Regions from separate parts of the Streptomyces sp. NPDC049597 genome, predicted to be linked through region 2. Evidence: riboswitches for the same ligand, from Rfam matches in the RefSeq annotation. Region 2 holds a riboswitch; the other holds the start of a gene.

Region 1 (7,268 bases), on a different contig from region 2:
GGTCGCCCGAGATGACCTCCGGCTCGACGCCGAGGATGTCGAGGACACCACGGACGAACTCGTCGCGGTTCTCGGCGTCCCGGGAGGCGGACGTGGCGACGAAGCGTACGGTCTCGGCGCCGAGCTCCTTGATGACGGCGGCGTACTCGCGGCAGGCCGCGAAGGTCCGCTCCAGCGCCGCGGGGGCGAGCCGCCCGGTGCGGTCGACACCCTCCCCCAGCCGGACGATGATCATCCGCCGGTCGAGGTCGACGAGGCTGCCGGACTCCGGGTCGACGTCGGCGACGAGGAGCCGGATGGAGTTGGTGCCGCAGTCGACGGCGGCGACGCGGGTCACTTGTCGTCCTCCTCCGTGACGAGGCCGGTCACACACGGGCCCTTGCGCCACCACTCGGGCAGCATCGCGATCGCCTCGTCCCCCAGCGGGTTCACGCCGGGGCCCGCCGCGAGCGAGTGGCCGACCAGGACGTGCAGGCACTTCACCCGGTCCGGCATGCCGCCCGCGCTGGGGAAGCCCTGGAGCACCTCGATCGCGTCGCGGCGCGCGATGTAGTCCTCGTGCGCGGCGCGGTAGGCGGCGGCCAGCTCGGGGTCGGCGGCCAGGCGTGCCTGCATCTCCTTCATGACGCCGTTGGCCTCCAGCGTGCCGATCGCGGACGCGGCCCGCGGGCAGGTCAGGTAGTACAGCGTCGGGAACGGCGTCCCGTCCGGCAGACGGGGCGCGGTCTCGACGACATCCGGCTGTCCGCAGGGGCAGCGGTGCGCGATGGCGCGCAGTCCGCGCGGCGGCCGGCCGAGCTGCTGCTCGAACGCGGCGATGTCCGCGTCGGTCGGCTCGGTGTGCTCGGTGGTGGGAGGAGGGGTTTCCATGCCTGCCTTGCTGCTGTGGTCGCTACTGGGGGCTACTGGCGGTCGGCGTCGTCCACGCCGTTCCAGACGTTCGAGTACCAGGGCCGGTCCGCCGCACTCTCGTCCTCACGGCGCTCCTCGGCGGTCTCGGGGTCGATCACCGTGTAGCCGGTCTCGCCCGGGAGCACGTAGTGCAGGTGCTCACGTGCCAGGCGCCGGATGTACATGTCGTCCTGGAGGCGCGCCTTCTCGTCGCGGAGCTCCTCGACCCGCTCGCGGGCCTCGGCCATCCGGCGTTCCTGTTCGGCGATCTCGGCGCGCTGCGAGACGTACTGGCGCATGGGGTAGGCGAGGGCGACGACCAGGGAGCAGACGATCAGTGCGAGGAACGCGGCCCGGCCGGTGAGCCGGGAGCGGCGGGCCTGACGGCGGCTCTGCGACCGGTAGACGCGGGCGGCGGTCTGCTCGCCGAGCAGCCGCAGCCTCGTCGCGGTGGAGAACCGGTCCGGCTCCGGCCTGCGTGCCATGCTCTCTCGCCTCCCCTTCACACGCGAACGTCCCCGGACACGGTACGGGACCGGGGCCGGGGACGTACGGAGGCGGGGGTGTCAGCCCGTGATCAGCCCTTGAAGCGCGGGAAGGCGCTGCGGCCGGCGTACACAGCGGCGTCGTCGAGGATCTCCTCGATGCGCAGCAGCTGGTTGTACTTGGCGACGCGCTCGGAGCGGGCCGGGGCGCCGGTCTTGATCTGGCCGCAGTTGGTGGCGACGGCCAGGTCGGCGATGGTGACGTCCTCGGTCTCGCCGGAGCGGTGGGACATCATGCACTTGAAGCCGTTGCGCTGGGCGAGCTCGACGGCGTCCAGGGTCTCGGTCAGCGAACCGATCTGGTTGACCTTGACCAGCAGGGCGTTGGCGGCGCCCTCCTCGATGCCGCGGGCCAGGCGCTCCGGGTTGGTGACGAACAGGTCGTCGCCGACGAGCTGGACCTTGGAGCCGAGCTTGTCGGTGATGGTCTTCCAGCCGGCCCAGTCGTCCTCGAACAGGGGGTCCTCGATGGAGACCAGCGGGTACGCGTCGACGAGCTCCGCGTAGTACTCGGTCATCTCGGCGGCCGAGCGGGCCTTGCCCTCGAACTCGTACGCGCCGTCCTTGTAGAACTCGGACGCGGCGACGTCCAGCGCGAGCGCGATGTCCTTGCCCGGGGCGTAGCCGGCCTCCTTGATGGCCTCGAGGATGAGGTCGAGGGCGGCGCGGTTGGAGTCGAGGTTCGGCGCGAAGCCGCCCTCGTCGCCGAGACCGGTGGACAGGCCCTTGGTCTTCAGCACCTTCTTGAGGGTGTGGTAGACCTCGGTGCCCCAGCGCAGGGCCTCGGAGAAGGACTCCGCACCGATCGGCGCGATCATGAACTCCTGGATGTCCACGTTGGAGTCGGCGTGCGAGCCGCCGTTCAGGATGTTCATCATCGGAACGGGCAGCAGGTGCGCGTTCGGGCCGCCCAGGTAGCGGAAGAGCGGCAGGTCGGACGCCTCGGAGGCGGCGTGCGCGACGGCGAGGGAGACACCGAGGATGGCGTTGGCGCCGAGCGAGGCCTTGTTGTCGGTGGCGTCCAGGTCGAACATCGCCTGGTCGATCAGGCGCTGCTCGGTGGCGTCGTAGCCGACGAGCTCGGGGCCGATCTGCTCGATGACGGCGAGGACGGCCTTCTCGACACCCTTGCCCTGGTAGCGGTTCTGGTCACCGTCGCGGAGCTCAATGGCCTCGAACGCACCGGTGGAGGCGCCGGACGGAACAGCAGCACGACCCGTGCTGCCGTCGTCGAGGCCAACCTCGACCTCGACCGTGGGGTTGCCTCGGGAGTCCAGGATTTCCCGGGCTACGACGACGTCGATGGACGGCACGAGCATCTCCTTCTGGGATGTGACGCGAGAAATGTGCAGAGGTCTGCTTGGCCTTGCGGCAAGAGCCTAACCGTCTCCGGGGCAAAGGCCGGCCGATGCCCGCCCCGTGGGACGAAAAAGGGCATGAACGCTGTGCGTGCCGGACAAAACGCCCGCAAGCTACCCGTAAGTAAGGCTCTTCGGGGCCCTTCACGACCGAACCCCGGCCCGGCGCTTACGGGGGAAGCAGCGCCGGACCGGGGGGCTCGGAACCCGTCCGCGGGCACGCGGACGGCGGGGGGTCAGCTCAGGTGGAGCTGCTGGCCCGGGTAGATGACGTCGGCGTCCTCGATGACGTCCTTGTTGAGCTCGAAGAGCTTCTTCCAGCCGCCCTTGACCTTCTCGGCCTCCGCGATCGAGCCCAGGGTGTCCCCGGCCTTGACCTTGTACTCGCCGTCGCCCTTCTTGAACGTGGCGGCCGCGGCCTTCTTCGGCGCGGGGGCCTCGGCACGCTCGGAGCGGGTGGTCGGGGCCTCGGCACGCTTCTCGGCCGGCTCGGCGGCGGGCTGCGCCGGCTCGGCGGAGCCGCCGTTGTAGGGGGTGCTGGACAGGCCCACGCCGCAGCTCGGCCAGGCGCCCTTGCCCTGACCGGCGAGGACCTTCTCGGCTATCGCGATCTGCTGGGACTTGGAGGCCTGGTCGGCGGACGGGGCGTACGCGGTGCCGCCGTAGGCGGCCCAGGTGGAGGCGGAGAACTGCAGGCCACCGTAGTAGCCGTTGCCGGTGTTGATGGACCAGTTGCCACCGGACTCGCACTGGGCGACGGCGTCCCACTCGGCGGCGGTGGCGGCGGACGCCGAGGTGGCGCCGAGCATCGGGGCAGCGATGGCGGCACCGGCGACGCCGGCGAGCGTTGCGAGGCGAGCCGCCCGGTCGAGGACGGTGGAGCGGCGGTGCTTGGCATGGCCGGAACGCAGCATGGAGCTTCTCCTCACCGACGCCTGCGAGGTGAGCTGTCGGGTTCGGGCCGGAAGAGTTGCCCGGCCGCGCGTCGTTGCGCGCGGCTCCACCCCCAGCCGTTCACGGCCGTCGTCTGCGACGGCCGGGACCGGCACTTACCTTGGGTCCCCCGCTCCTGCCTTCGGCGCACTGAGCGACGACTGTTCCCCCCGACCGACGGCAGGATTCGGCGTGACGGTCGACGGTGCCCGCGATGGCGAGCGGTTCAGACCGTAAACACACCGCTCCCCGATGTTCAAAGTCGAACATCGGGGAGAAATCGCCCGAACCGCCCTCCACTTGGGAGGCGTTTGCGCAGGTCGCGCACGGCTTGGGTGAATTTGCTGGACAGTGTCGGCCAGTTGCAGCAAAGAGACGCTTGTCTCACTTGCACAGAACGGACATATGGCAGCGAATCGCCGCTCGAACTACTGGTCGCCCAGGCCGAGATCGAGGCTCTGACCGGGGAGGATGAGATCGGGGTCGGCACCCACGGTCTTCTCGTTCGCCTCGTAGAGCGCGCTCCAGCCTCCGGGCACCTCCCGCTCGTCGGCGATGGCCCACAGAGTGTCGCCCGGCTGGACGGTGTACGCGCCGTCGGCTGTCACTCCGTCACGTGCCGATGCGTCACCTCGCGAGGCATGACGACCGCTTTCGCGCCCCTCGTCCGTGATGCCCGTTTCGGTGTCGTCATGGGCGGGCTCGCCGCGGTGCCTGCCCGTGCCGGTCGCGGAGTCGGGCGCCCCGGCGTCCGTGCCGGCGGACGGGGACTCGGACACCGGCGCGTCGCCGTCCTCGGGCGTGGGCGCCGGGGAGGCGTCCTCCGCAGGGGCCTCCTGCGGACGGCCCGCCTCGCCCCCGGCCGGGTCGTCGGCGGCCGCGTCACCGGAACCGGCCGGCGCGTCCGCGCCGGCGCCCGCGTCGGCCGTCGTCTCGGGGCTCGCCTCGGCGCCGTCCTCCGGGCTCGCGTCCGGCAGGGGCAGCAGGTCCCCGGGGTCGACACCGGTCGAGACGTCGTCGTTGGTCAGCCCCGCGATCGGGGCGCATGCCTGCCAGGCGTCGGGCCCCCGGGCGTCCAGCACCTTCTCCGCGACCGCGATCTGCTGCGAACGGCTCGCCAGGTCGGCGCTCGGCGCGTACGCCGTGCCGCCGAACTCCTCCCACGTCTGCTGCGAGAGCTGCAGCCCGCCGTAGAAGCCGTTGCCGAGGTCGGCGCTCCACATGCCGCCGCTCTCGCATTCGGCGACGCGGTCCCATGTGGCCGCGTCGGCGGCGGAGGCGGAGCCGGCGCCGAGCAGCGGGAGCGCGATGGCGGATCCGGTCACCCCTGCCGCGACGACGATGGCCGGAGCCTGACGGGGGCGGCGGTGACGTCCGTTCCCGGAGCGCATGCGGTTGCCTTTCGCGTGACTACTGGGGACTGTGCGGCCTGCTGATGCCTGCCGAGTCGACGGTGAACGTAGCCGCATTCGAACGTGAGTCACAAGTCGATGCAGCGCAGATCACGTGAAAGTCACAGACTTGACGGTGCGTCAGCTCTCGAGGGGGGTGAACTCAACGGGCAGAGTGCGCAATCCACGCATGATCAGCCCCCCACGCCACCGCAAATCGGCCGGATCGCCCGCAAGTCGCAAGTCCGGCATCCTCCTGAGCAGGGTCGCGATCGCCGTCTGTCCTTCGAGCCGGGCGAGCGGGGCGCCGAGGCAGTAGTGGATGCCGTGCCCGTACCCCAGGTGCTGGTTGTCGCGCCGGGCGAGGTCGAGCGTGTCGGGCTCGGTGAACCGCTCCGGGTCGCGGTCGGCGGCCGCGAGCACGACGAGCACGGGGTCGCCTGCGGCGATCCGCTGTCCGCCGATCTCCAGCGCCTCGGTGGCGAACCGCCAGGTCGCGAGCTCGACAGGGCCGTCGTAGCGCAGGAGTTCCTCCACACCGGTCTCCAGCAGCGCGCTCTCGCCGGCGGCGAGCGAGCTCTGCAGCCGCTCGCGCTGCACGGGATTGCGCAGCAGGGCGTACACGCCGTTGCCGATGAGGTTGACCGTCGTCTCGAAGCCCGCGAAGAGAAGGATGAACGCCATCGCGGCGGCCTCGTTCTCCGTCAGGTGCTCGCCGTGGTCCGACGCCTTGATGAGCCCCGAGATGAGATCGTCTCCCGGCTGTTCACGCTTGCGGTGGATCAGCTCGGCGAGATAGCCGCGCATCTTCTTCACGGAGCGGGCCACTCCGCCACGCGGCCCGCCGCCGTGACGGATCATCATGCCCGCCCAGTCACGGAAGTCGTCCTGGTCCTCGCGGGGGACGCCGAGCATGTCGCAGATGGCGTAGATGGGGAGCGGGAAGGCGAACTCGTGGATGAGGTCCGCCTCGCCGTTCTCGGCGAAGGCGTCGATGAGCCGGTCGGTCAGCTCCTGCACCCGCGGGGCGAACTCGGCCACGCGGCGCGGTGTGAACGCCTTGGAGACCAGGCGGCGCAGCCGTGTGTGGTCCGGCGGGTCGATGTTGAGCAGATGCGTCATCAGCTCGGCCTTGCGCTCACCCGGGATACCCGTCTTGCCCTTGGCGTGCGCGGGCTCGTCGTGGTGCGCCGGGTTCTTGGACAGCCGCTGGTCCGCGAGCGCCTGCCTCGCGTCCGCGTACCGGGTCACCAGCCATGCCTCCACCCCGGAGGGCAGCGCGGTGCGGTGCACCGGCGCGTGCTCGCGCAGCCAGGCGTAGGCGGGGTACGGGTCGGTGGCGAACTCCCAGGTGAAGAGTTCGGGCGGGGTGTTCGGGTCGTTCACACCCCGACGGTATCCGGGCCGCCGTGCCCCTCCGCCGCGCGGATCGCGTCACGGTAGGCGCGGGCCGCCGCGCGCAGGGCCGCCTCCGGGTCGACGCCGTCCGCCTCGGCGCGCACCGCGAGGTGCAGCAGCTCGTACCCGATGCCCTCACCGGCCGGCGGCGGCGCGTCCAGGCCCGCCGTCCGCACCCGTGAGGCGAGCTTGGCCGCGAGCGCGAGGCCGGGCTGGCCGAGCGGGACGCCGTCGGTCACCGACGCGCGCTGCTTCTCGATCGCCTTGGTGCGCAGCCAGTGCGCCTTGACCTCCTCCGGCGTCTCGGCGGTCTCGTCGCCGAAGACGTGCGGATGCCGGTGGATCAGCTTCTCGACGATGGTGCCGGCGACGTCGTCGATCGAGAACGGCTCCGACCCGTCCTCGGCGCGGCCCTCCTCCGCGATGCGCGCGTGGAAGACGACCTGGAGGAGGACGTCGCCGAGCTCCTCGCGCAGTTCGTCGCGGTCGCCGTCCTCGATGGCCTCGACCAGCTCGTAGGCCTCCTCGATGCCGTACTTGGCGAGGCCCTTGTGCGTCTGCTGCGAGGACCAGGGGCAGGCGCGGCGGATGCGGTCCATGACCTCGACGAGGTCGAGCAGCCGCGCGCCGGGCAGGTCGTACGAGCCGGGCAGCAGCTCCAGGTCCGGCATCCGCACCTGGCCGGAACCGCCGAGGCGGGCCAGTCCGTCGGTCAGCGCCCGGTCGCCCTCGCCGGAGGCGAGGACGACCAC
Region 2 (7,268 bases):
CCGCTCCCACGGCTTACGCCTGGTCGTCTCGGCGGTGGCCGAGCTGGAGTCGGGGAATCTGGACGCGGCCTGCGCGGCCGGCACGCGCGCGGTGGAGGTCGCGGGCCGGATCTCCTCGGCCCGCACCACCGAGTACGTACGGGACCTGCTGCACCGCCTGGAGCCGTACGGCGACGAGCCCCGGGTGATGGAGCTGAGGGAGAGGGCCCGCCCGCTGCTGGCGGCGCCGGCGTAGGCGGCCGGCCCTCGGGCGACGCAGGCGTCCACGACGAGGCGGGACGGCGGAGGGTCCGGCCGGGACGGGATGTGAGCAGGTGACGCGCGCCCCTCGGTCCACGCTGGTTTAAGCGCATTGTCGGCGGGCCAGTGCACTATCGGGGTGGGAGGTGACGCGGTGACGGCGTCCGGGCGGAGCTTCGACTGCGACGTGCTGGTGGTGGGCGGCGGGATCGTCGGCCTGTCGGCGGCGTATGCCCTCACGCGTTCGGCGCCCGGGACCCGGGTGACGGTCCTGGAGAAGGAGCAGGGACCGGCCCGGCATCAGACCGGGCGCAACAGCGGCGTGATCCACAGCGGCATCTACTACCGGCCCGGCTCCCTGAAAGCCCGGTTCGCGGTGCGCGGCGCGGCCGAGATGGTCAAGTTCTGCGCGGAGTACGGCATCGACCACCAGGTCACGGGGAAGCTGATCGTCGCCACGGAGCGCGAGGAGCTGCCGCGGCTGCACGCCCTCGTCCAGCGCGGCCGGGAGAACGGCATCCCCGTGCGCGAGCTGGGCCCGGCGCAGATCGCCGAGTACGAGCCCGAGGTGCGCGGCCTCGCCGCGATCCACGTCGGCACGACCGGCGTCTGCGACTACGGCGCGGTGGCGGCGCAGTTCGCGCGGGCGTCCGACGCGGATGTGCGATACGGCGAGGAGGTCACCGCCGTCGACCGCCGGCCGTGGGGCGTCGCGGTGCGCACGGCTTCGGGGACGGTGGTGCGCGCGCGGGTCCTGGTGAACTGCGCGGGGCTGCACTGCGACCGGGTGGCGAGGCTCGCGGGCGACGACCCGGGGATGCGGATCGTCCCCTTCCGTGGGGAGTACTACGAGCTGACCCGCCCCGCTCTCGTCCGCGGCCTGGTCTATCCGGTGCCGGACCCGGCGTTCCCGTTCCTCGGGGTACATCTGACCCGCGGCATCGACGGCGGTGTCCACGTCGGTCCCAACGCCGTCCCGGCCCTGGCCCGCGAGGGCTACACCTGGTCGGCCGTGCGCCCCCTGGAGCTCGCGGAGACCCTGCGCTGGCCGGGTTCCTGGCAGATCGCCCGCCGGCACTGGCGTTACGGGGCCGGCGAGCTGCACCGCTCCCTGTCCAAGCGCGCCTTCACGCAGGCGGTGCGCCGGCTGCTCCCGGCCGTGTCCGAGGACGACCTGCGCCCCGCCCTGGCCGGAGTGCGGGCCCAGGCGGTGCTGCGGGACGGGACGCTGGCCGACGACTTCCTGATCCGCGAGGCGCCGCGGACGGTCCACGTGCTGAACGCCCCGTCCCCGGCGGCCACGGCGTCCCTCCCGATCGGCCGGGAGGTGGCCCGCCGCGCGCTCCAGGCCCTGAAGGAGGACCGGATCCACCACGCGGACGCGCCCGGGCACTGACATGGCAGGGCAGGGCGGTCGGGCTCCGGCACCGACGCGGCAAGGCGACCGGACACGCACCGGGCGCACCGACGCGGCGAGGCGACCGGCCACCCTCCGGACACGCCGACGCGGCAAGGCGGGGCGGACGAGCCAGGGGCACTCACGCGACAGGGCGACCGGACACGCCCCGGGCGCACCGACGCGGCAACGCCGGGCGGGCGGACTCCGGTCCTGAAAGGCCTGGGCCCGGCGGACTCCGGTCCGGAAGGGCCCGGGCGCGGCAGGCCCCGCGCCCGGAGGGGCCCGGCGGGCTCCGGCCCGGTCGGCCCACGCGCCCGGCCCCTCCCGCGCCCGGCAGGGCCCCGCGGCCGGCCTCGTAGAATCGAGGCATTGTGTCTGAGTCTCGAAACACCACCCCCGACACCCCGCGCCCAATAATCCGCGCCAAGGGCGAGCCGCGTTTCCCCGGCGGGCCCGCCGCCGATCCGGCCGGGTCGCATCATGAGCGGCGCATCCGCAGCTTCCAGCCGCGCCGCAGCCGGGTGACCGCCGGGCAGGGCGACGCGCTGCAACGGCTGTGGCCGGTGTGGGGACTCGACATCGACGGGCACCGGGTGCTCGACCTCGACGAGATGTTCGGCGGGCTGCCCGTCGTCCTGGAGATCGGGTTCGGGATGGGCGAGGCCACCGCGCAGATGGCCACCGACGATCCGGACACCGGCATCCTCGCCGTCGACGTGCACACACCGGGCCAGGGCAACCTGCTCGGCCTCGCCGAGCGGAACGGCCTGACCAACGTGCGGGTCGCCAACGGCGACGCCATCATCCTGCTGCGCGAGATGCTGCCGCCCCGTTCGCTCGACGGCATGCGCGTCTACTTCCCGGATCCCTGGCCCAAGAAGCGCCACCACAAGCGGCGGCTGATCCAGCCGGAGTTCCTGACGCTGGCCGCCCAGCGGCTTCGACCCGGGGCTGTCCTGCACTGCGCGACCGACTGGGAGCCGTACGCCGAGCAGATGCTCGACGTCCTCACCGCACACCCGGACTTCGAGAACACCGTCCCGGACGGCGGCTACGCCCCGCGTCCCGCATTCCGTCCGCTGACCCGCTTCGAGGGCCAGGGTCTGGACAAGGGCCACAAGGTCCACGACCTGTTGTTCCGCCGGGTGCTGCCGCAGGCGTGACCGCGCGGGCCCTCGCCGTCGGGCCCTGACCGATGCGGTGCGGACACGGTGACGTACCGCGCACCTCGCCGCACCCTCGCCGGTTGTCGGTGCCTCTCGTTAGGGTCGACAGGTGTCCCAGTCGTCCGCGCAGCACACGATGGCGAGCCGCCCGCCGCATCCGGCGGTGCCCCCGTGCCGGCAGGAGCAGGGCGGCGGGCCGGCCGGCGGCGTGCCGCAGACCGCCGCGCGGCGCCGCCGGATGCGTGCCGCCCGTCTGTGGCGCAGCCGTGCGGTCCGGGCGGGTGTGCTGATCACTCTGCTCGGGCTGTGCGGACTGGTGATCCTCGCGCTCGTACGGGAACAGACCGGCACCCAGGGCTTCCTGATCGGCCTCGGCCTCGCGACGCTGCCGGTGCCGCTGCTGGTGGCGGCGTTCCGCTGGCTGGACCGGGTGGAGCCCGGCCCCTGGCGGAATCTGCTGTTCGCCTTCGCCTGGGGCGCGTGCGCCGCCGCCCTGATCGCGATCCTCGCGAACACCTTCGCGACCCGCTGGATCGCCACCGCCACCGCCGATCCCGCTTCCGCCGACACCCTGGGCGCGACGGTCATAGCACCGGTCGTCGAGGAGAGCGCCAAGGCGGCGTCGGTCCTGCTCCTCTTCCTCTTCCGAAGACGGGACTTCACCGGCCTCGTGGACGGGGTGGTGGTCGCGGGCGTGACGGCGACCGGCTTCGCCTTCACCGAGAACATCCTGTACCTCGGCAACGCCTACGGCGAGGACCAGGCGTTCGGCACCTCGGGCCTGGCCTCGGTCACCGCGGCGACGTTCTTCGTGCGGATCGTGATGTCGCCGTTCGCGCACCCGTTGTTCACGGTGCTCACCGGCATCGGTTTCGGCCTTGCCGCACTCGCCGCGCCCCGTCGGCGCATACGGCGCATCGCGCTGCCCCTGCTCGGCCTCGTCCTCGCGATGGGCATGCACGCCCTGTGGAACGGCTCGGTTTCGCTGTTCGGCCCGTGGGGTTTCTACGGGGTGTACGCGGCGTTCATGGTGCCCGCCTTCGGGCTGCTGACCTGGCTGACCATATGGACCCGGCAGCGCGAGCTGCGCACGATATCGAGCGAGCTGCCGGCGTACGCGGCGGCGGGCTGGCTGGCGGACGCGGAGCCGCAGGCGCTGTCCTCGATGCGCGCCCGCACGATGGCGCGCGACTGGGCACGGCGGACGTACGGCCCTGCCGCGGGCCACGCGGTCTCCGAGTACGAGGCGTTCGCGACGTCGCTCGCCTCTCTGCGCCACCGGGCCCACCGCGGCGCCGCGGGACCGGACTTCGCGGAGCGCGAGCGGGAGCTGCTGCACCACCTGTGGCGGCGCAGGGACGTGGCCGCGCCCGCGCTCGTGTACGCGGCGCGGGCCACGGGCCGGGTCGCCGTACCGCCCCCGCACCGCGACTACTCCGGCTACAACCCGTACCGCCGCTGACCGCGCGGCCCTCGTCGCAGCTGCCGCGCCCCGCCCGCCTCGCACGAGGCGTCGTCGGCGTCGCGTCCGCGCCCTGCCGCCGCGCACAGGCGCCACCGGGGACGGCGCGGACACGGGGACGCGCGGCACCCGAACCCCGTACCGCGCGCCGTCGGCCGCTGCCCTCGATCAGATCGTGAGGCCCTTGTCCCGCAGCCAGGCCATCGGGTCGAGGCCGGAGCCGCCCGCGGTGTGCACCTCCATGTGCAGGTGCGGCCCGGTGACGTTGCCGGTCGCGCCGACGCGGCCGATGGTCTCGCCTGTGGCGACCGTCTGGCCCGCGCTCGCGGTCATCGACGACAGGTGGGCGTACCAGACCTCGGTGCCGTCCTCCAGCTCCAGCACGATGCGGTAGCCGTACGAACCGGACCAGCCGGCCGACTTGATCGTGCCGCCGTGGACCGCCTTGACCGGGGTGCCCGTGGGAGCGGCGAAGTCCAGACCGGTGTGCTGGCCGGAGGACCACATGGAGCCGGACTCGCCGTACGTGGAGGTGATCGTGTACGAGGAGGTGGGCAGGGCGTAGCTCGCGGCGAGCTTGGCGAGGCGCTCCGCCTCCTCCTTGGCCCGCGCGGCCTCCTCGGCCTTCCGCTTCTCCTCGGCCGCCTGGGCCTCGGCCTCGCTCTGCTGCTTCGCCGCCGCGGCGGCGGCCTGCTCGGCGGCCAGCTTCTCGGCGGCGGCCTTCGCCTCGGCGTCCGCCTCGGCGCGCTGCTGCTCGACCTGCTGGAGGATGCGGGCGCGCAGGGCCTCGCCGGCGCCGGCCGACTGCCCGTCGGCACCCGTCCCGCCATCGGCGACGGTCGTCATCGCGGTCAGGGGGGCCGCGTTCGCCTCGGAGCCGGAGTCGTCGGAGAGGAGGGAGCCCACGCCCGGAAGTGACGCGGCGTCGGGGAGCTTGTCCGCGATCGAGTCCGGAAGGGAGATGGAGACCGCCGGCTTGTCCTGGGCGGTCGCTATGCCACCGGCGCCGACCGCGGCGATGACACCGACGCCGAGGACGGTGGAGCTGCGGGCGAGCCCGCCGCGCTGCTTGACGACGCGGTGCCGGCCGCGCACCGGACGGATGGATTCCTCGGTGGGATTCCATTCCTCCCACGTCCGCTCCGCGGTGTCGCCGCCGAAGTGAGCGGGCACGAACGGGGCCTCGGGGGCAGGCATGTTGGACGCCACGAAGGCGTACTCCTTTCCTTCCTTCTCGCCTACCGGGTTAGCTGACGGGTTCGGAGCAGGAAGGTCTCCTACGGGCGTCCTCGGCCGCGGACTGAGCGGCAAACGATGCCCGATTCACCCCAATTGGTGGTTCCCCGGTTCCCTTGCGGGATTCGGCGCGTGCGCACGGTGCCGTCTCTTGCGACGGCTGGGACGACCGCGCTGCGTTATCGAACGTTAATAGAAGCCGGGGCCGGATTCCAAGCTGTTCCGGCTGATCATTAACGCCCGCGGCCAGGACTTACCAGGACAGAAGCAGGCGGAATCGGGCGACTTGATCACCCTTCAGGCCGGCGACATCACCTGACGTTGCGTCAAATGTTATGCAGAGTGACACCGTTTGGCTACACACCGTACTGATGTGCTGAGCGTTCGCCGTCCCCTCGGGCTGCGCCCCTCAGTCCGGCGTGCCGTGCCCGCTGCTCCGCCACCCGCCGTCGGTGTGCCGTACCCCCCGCGCCGGGCGGGCGCCGCCCGCGCCACGCACCGCGCGCCGCCCCTGCGTCCGGGACGCGCCGTCGGCGGACACGACCGGCACCGTCCGCCGCCGTTCCGGCTGCCCCACCCCGGGCCTGCCGACCGCCAGGAGCGCCATGTCGTCCGTGGACCTGCCGCCCGTGTACCGGCGCACGTCCTCGACCAGCGCGTCGAGCAGGCCCTCGGGGCCGGGGAAGACGCTTCCCCGGAGTCGTTCACCCGGGTCGTAGAAGACGCCTCGGGCGTCACGGGCCTCGGACAGGCCGTCCGTGTACAGCAGCAGCGTCGCGCCGGCGGGCAGCGGATACTCCTCCGCGCGGTCGGGCCACAGGCCCAAGTCGCCCATCCCCAGGGGCAGCGCGGCCTCGGACGGCTCCAGCACGTCCAGCTCGCCGTCGGCGTGCAGCACCAGCGGGTCGGGATGCCCGCGGTTCACCAGCCGTACGGTCCCGTCCCCCACACCGTCGCTGGGCGGGATCTCGCCGAGCACGGCGGTGGTGAACCCCTCGATGGCGTCAAGCCCCTCCCGCCGCATGTCCTCGCGCTTCAACGCCCGCTCCAGCCGCCGTGCCACGCCTTCGAGCGAGGTCTCCTGCTCGGCCGCCTCCCCAAAGGCCCCGATCAGCACGGCGACGGCCGCCACCGCCTCCATCCCCTTGCCGCGCACGTCCCCGACGATCAGCCGCACCCCGTGCGGGGTGTCCTGCACGGCGAAGAGGTCACCGCCGATGAACGCGTCCGCCTGCGCCGCCTCGTAGCGCGCCGCGATGTGCAGACCGGCGATCCGGTCCGCGGGCGTGGGCAGCACGGCGCGCTGCGCGGCCTCGGCGATCACCCGCGCCGAGGCGAGCCGCGCGCTGCTGCGCCTCACGACCCCGTTGATCAGCAGCGCGAGAGCCGCCACGGTGAGCACCGTGCTCGTCTCCGTGAAGGCGGTGATCTGGGCGATGGTGTTGTTGTAGGTGTGCAGGCCCGTCGTGGCCAGGACGGCGGCGATACCGGTGAGCAGCGTCACGACCCAGGTGACGATCGGCGCCGCGATGAGCGGGGCCGCGGCGAAGAGCGGCACCGCGGTGAAACGGGCCGGCGTCAGCAGGTCGAAGACGATGCCGGCGGCGATCATCACGGCGGGCAGGAGACGGACGAACCACGGCGCGCCGTAGCTGCTGCGCTGTTCTCGCCCCACAGGTGTTCTCCCTGCCGCTCCACCCACGGCCACGGACCGGTGCCGCGCACTTCCCATGCTGCGCGCCCCGGGGGCGCGCGGCGACTTGCC

Evidence for each region. A riboswitch is a leader RNA that binds a small molecule or an ion and turns the genes downstream of it on or off. The one in region 2 is predicted to bind cyclic di-AMP.
Region 1: linked by a shared signal. The riboswitch ahead of AB0K02_RS05195 (transglycosylase family protein) and the one ahead of AB0K02_RS29970 (M23 family metallopeptidase) in region 2 are both predicted to bind cyclic di-AMP.

What each region holds. Positions count from the first base shown of each region.
Region 1 covers NZ_JBFAOY010000002.1:299,440-306,707, reverse strand. The annotation lists gene AB0K02_RS05215 (Ppx/GppA phosphatase family protein) at 1-337, opposite strand, end outside; gene AB0K02_RS05210 (DUF501 domain-containing protein) at 334-870, opposite strand; gene AB0K02_RS05205 (septum formation initiator family protein) at 903-1,376, opposite strand; gene eno (phosphopyruvate hydratase) at 1,469-2,755, opposite strand; gene AB0K02_RS05195 (transglycosylase family protein) at 3,031-3,708, opposite strand; cyclic di-AMP (ydaO/yuaA leader) riboswitch at 3,712-3,885, opposite strand; gene AB0K02_RS05190 (transglycosylase family protein) at 4,156-5,118, opposite strand; gene AB0K02_RS05185 (cytochrome P450) at 5,260-6,504, opposite strand; gene AB0K02_RS05180 (nucleoside triphosphate pyrophosphohydrolase) at 6,501-7,268, opposite strand, start outside.
Region 2 covers NZ_JBFAOY010000039.1:30,917-38,184, reverse strand. The annotation lists gene AB0K02_RS29990 (MFS transporter) at 1-235, shown strand, start outside; gene lhgO (L-2-hydroxyglutarate oxidase) at 395-1,636, shown strand; gene trmB (tRNA (guanosine(46)-N7)-methyltransferase TrmB) at 2,011-2,802, shown strand; gene AB0K02_RS29975 (PrsW family intramembrane metalloprotease) at 2,915-4,267, shown strand; gene AB0K02_RS29970 (M23 family metallopeptidase) at 4,436-5,476, opposite strand; cyclic di-AMP (ydaO/yuaA leader) riboswitch at 5,488-5,644, opposite strand; gene AB0K02_RS29965 (PP2C family protein-serine/threonine phosphatase) at 5,913-7,115, opposite strand.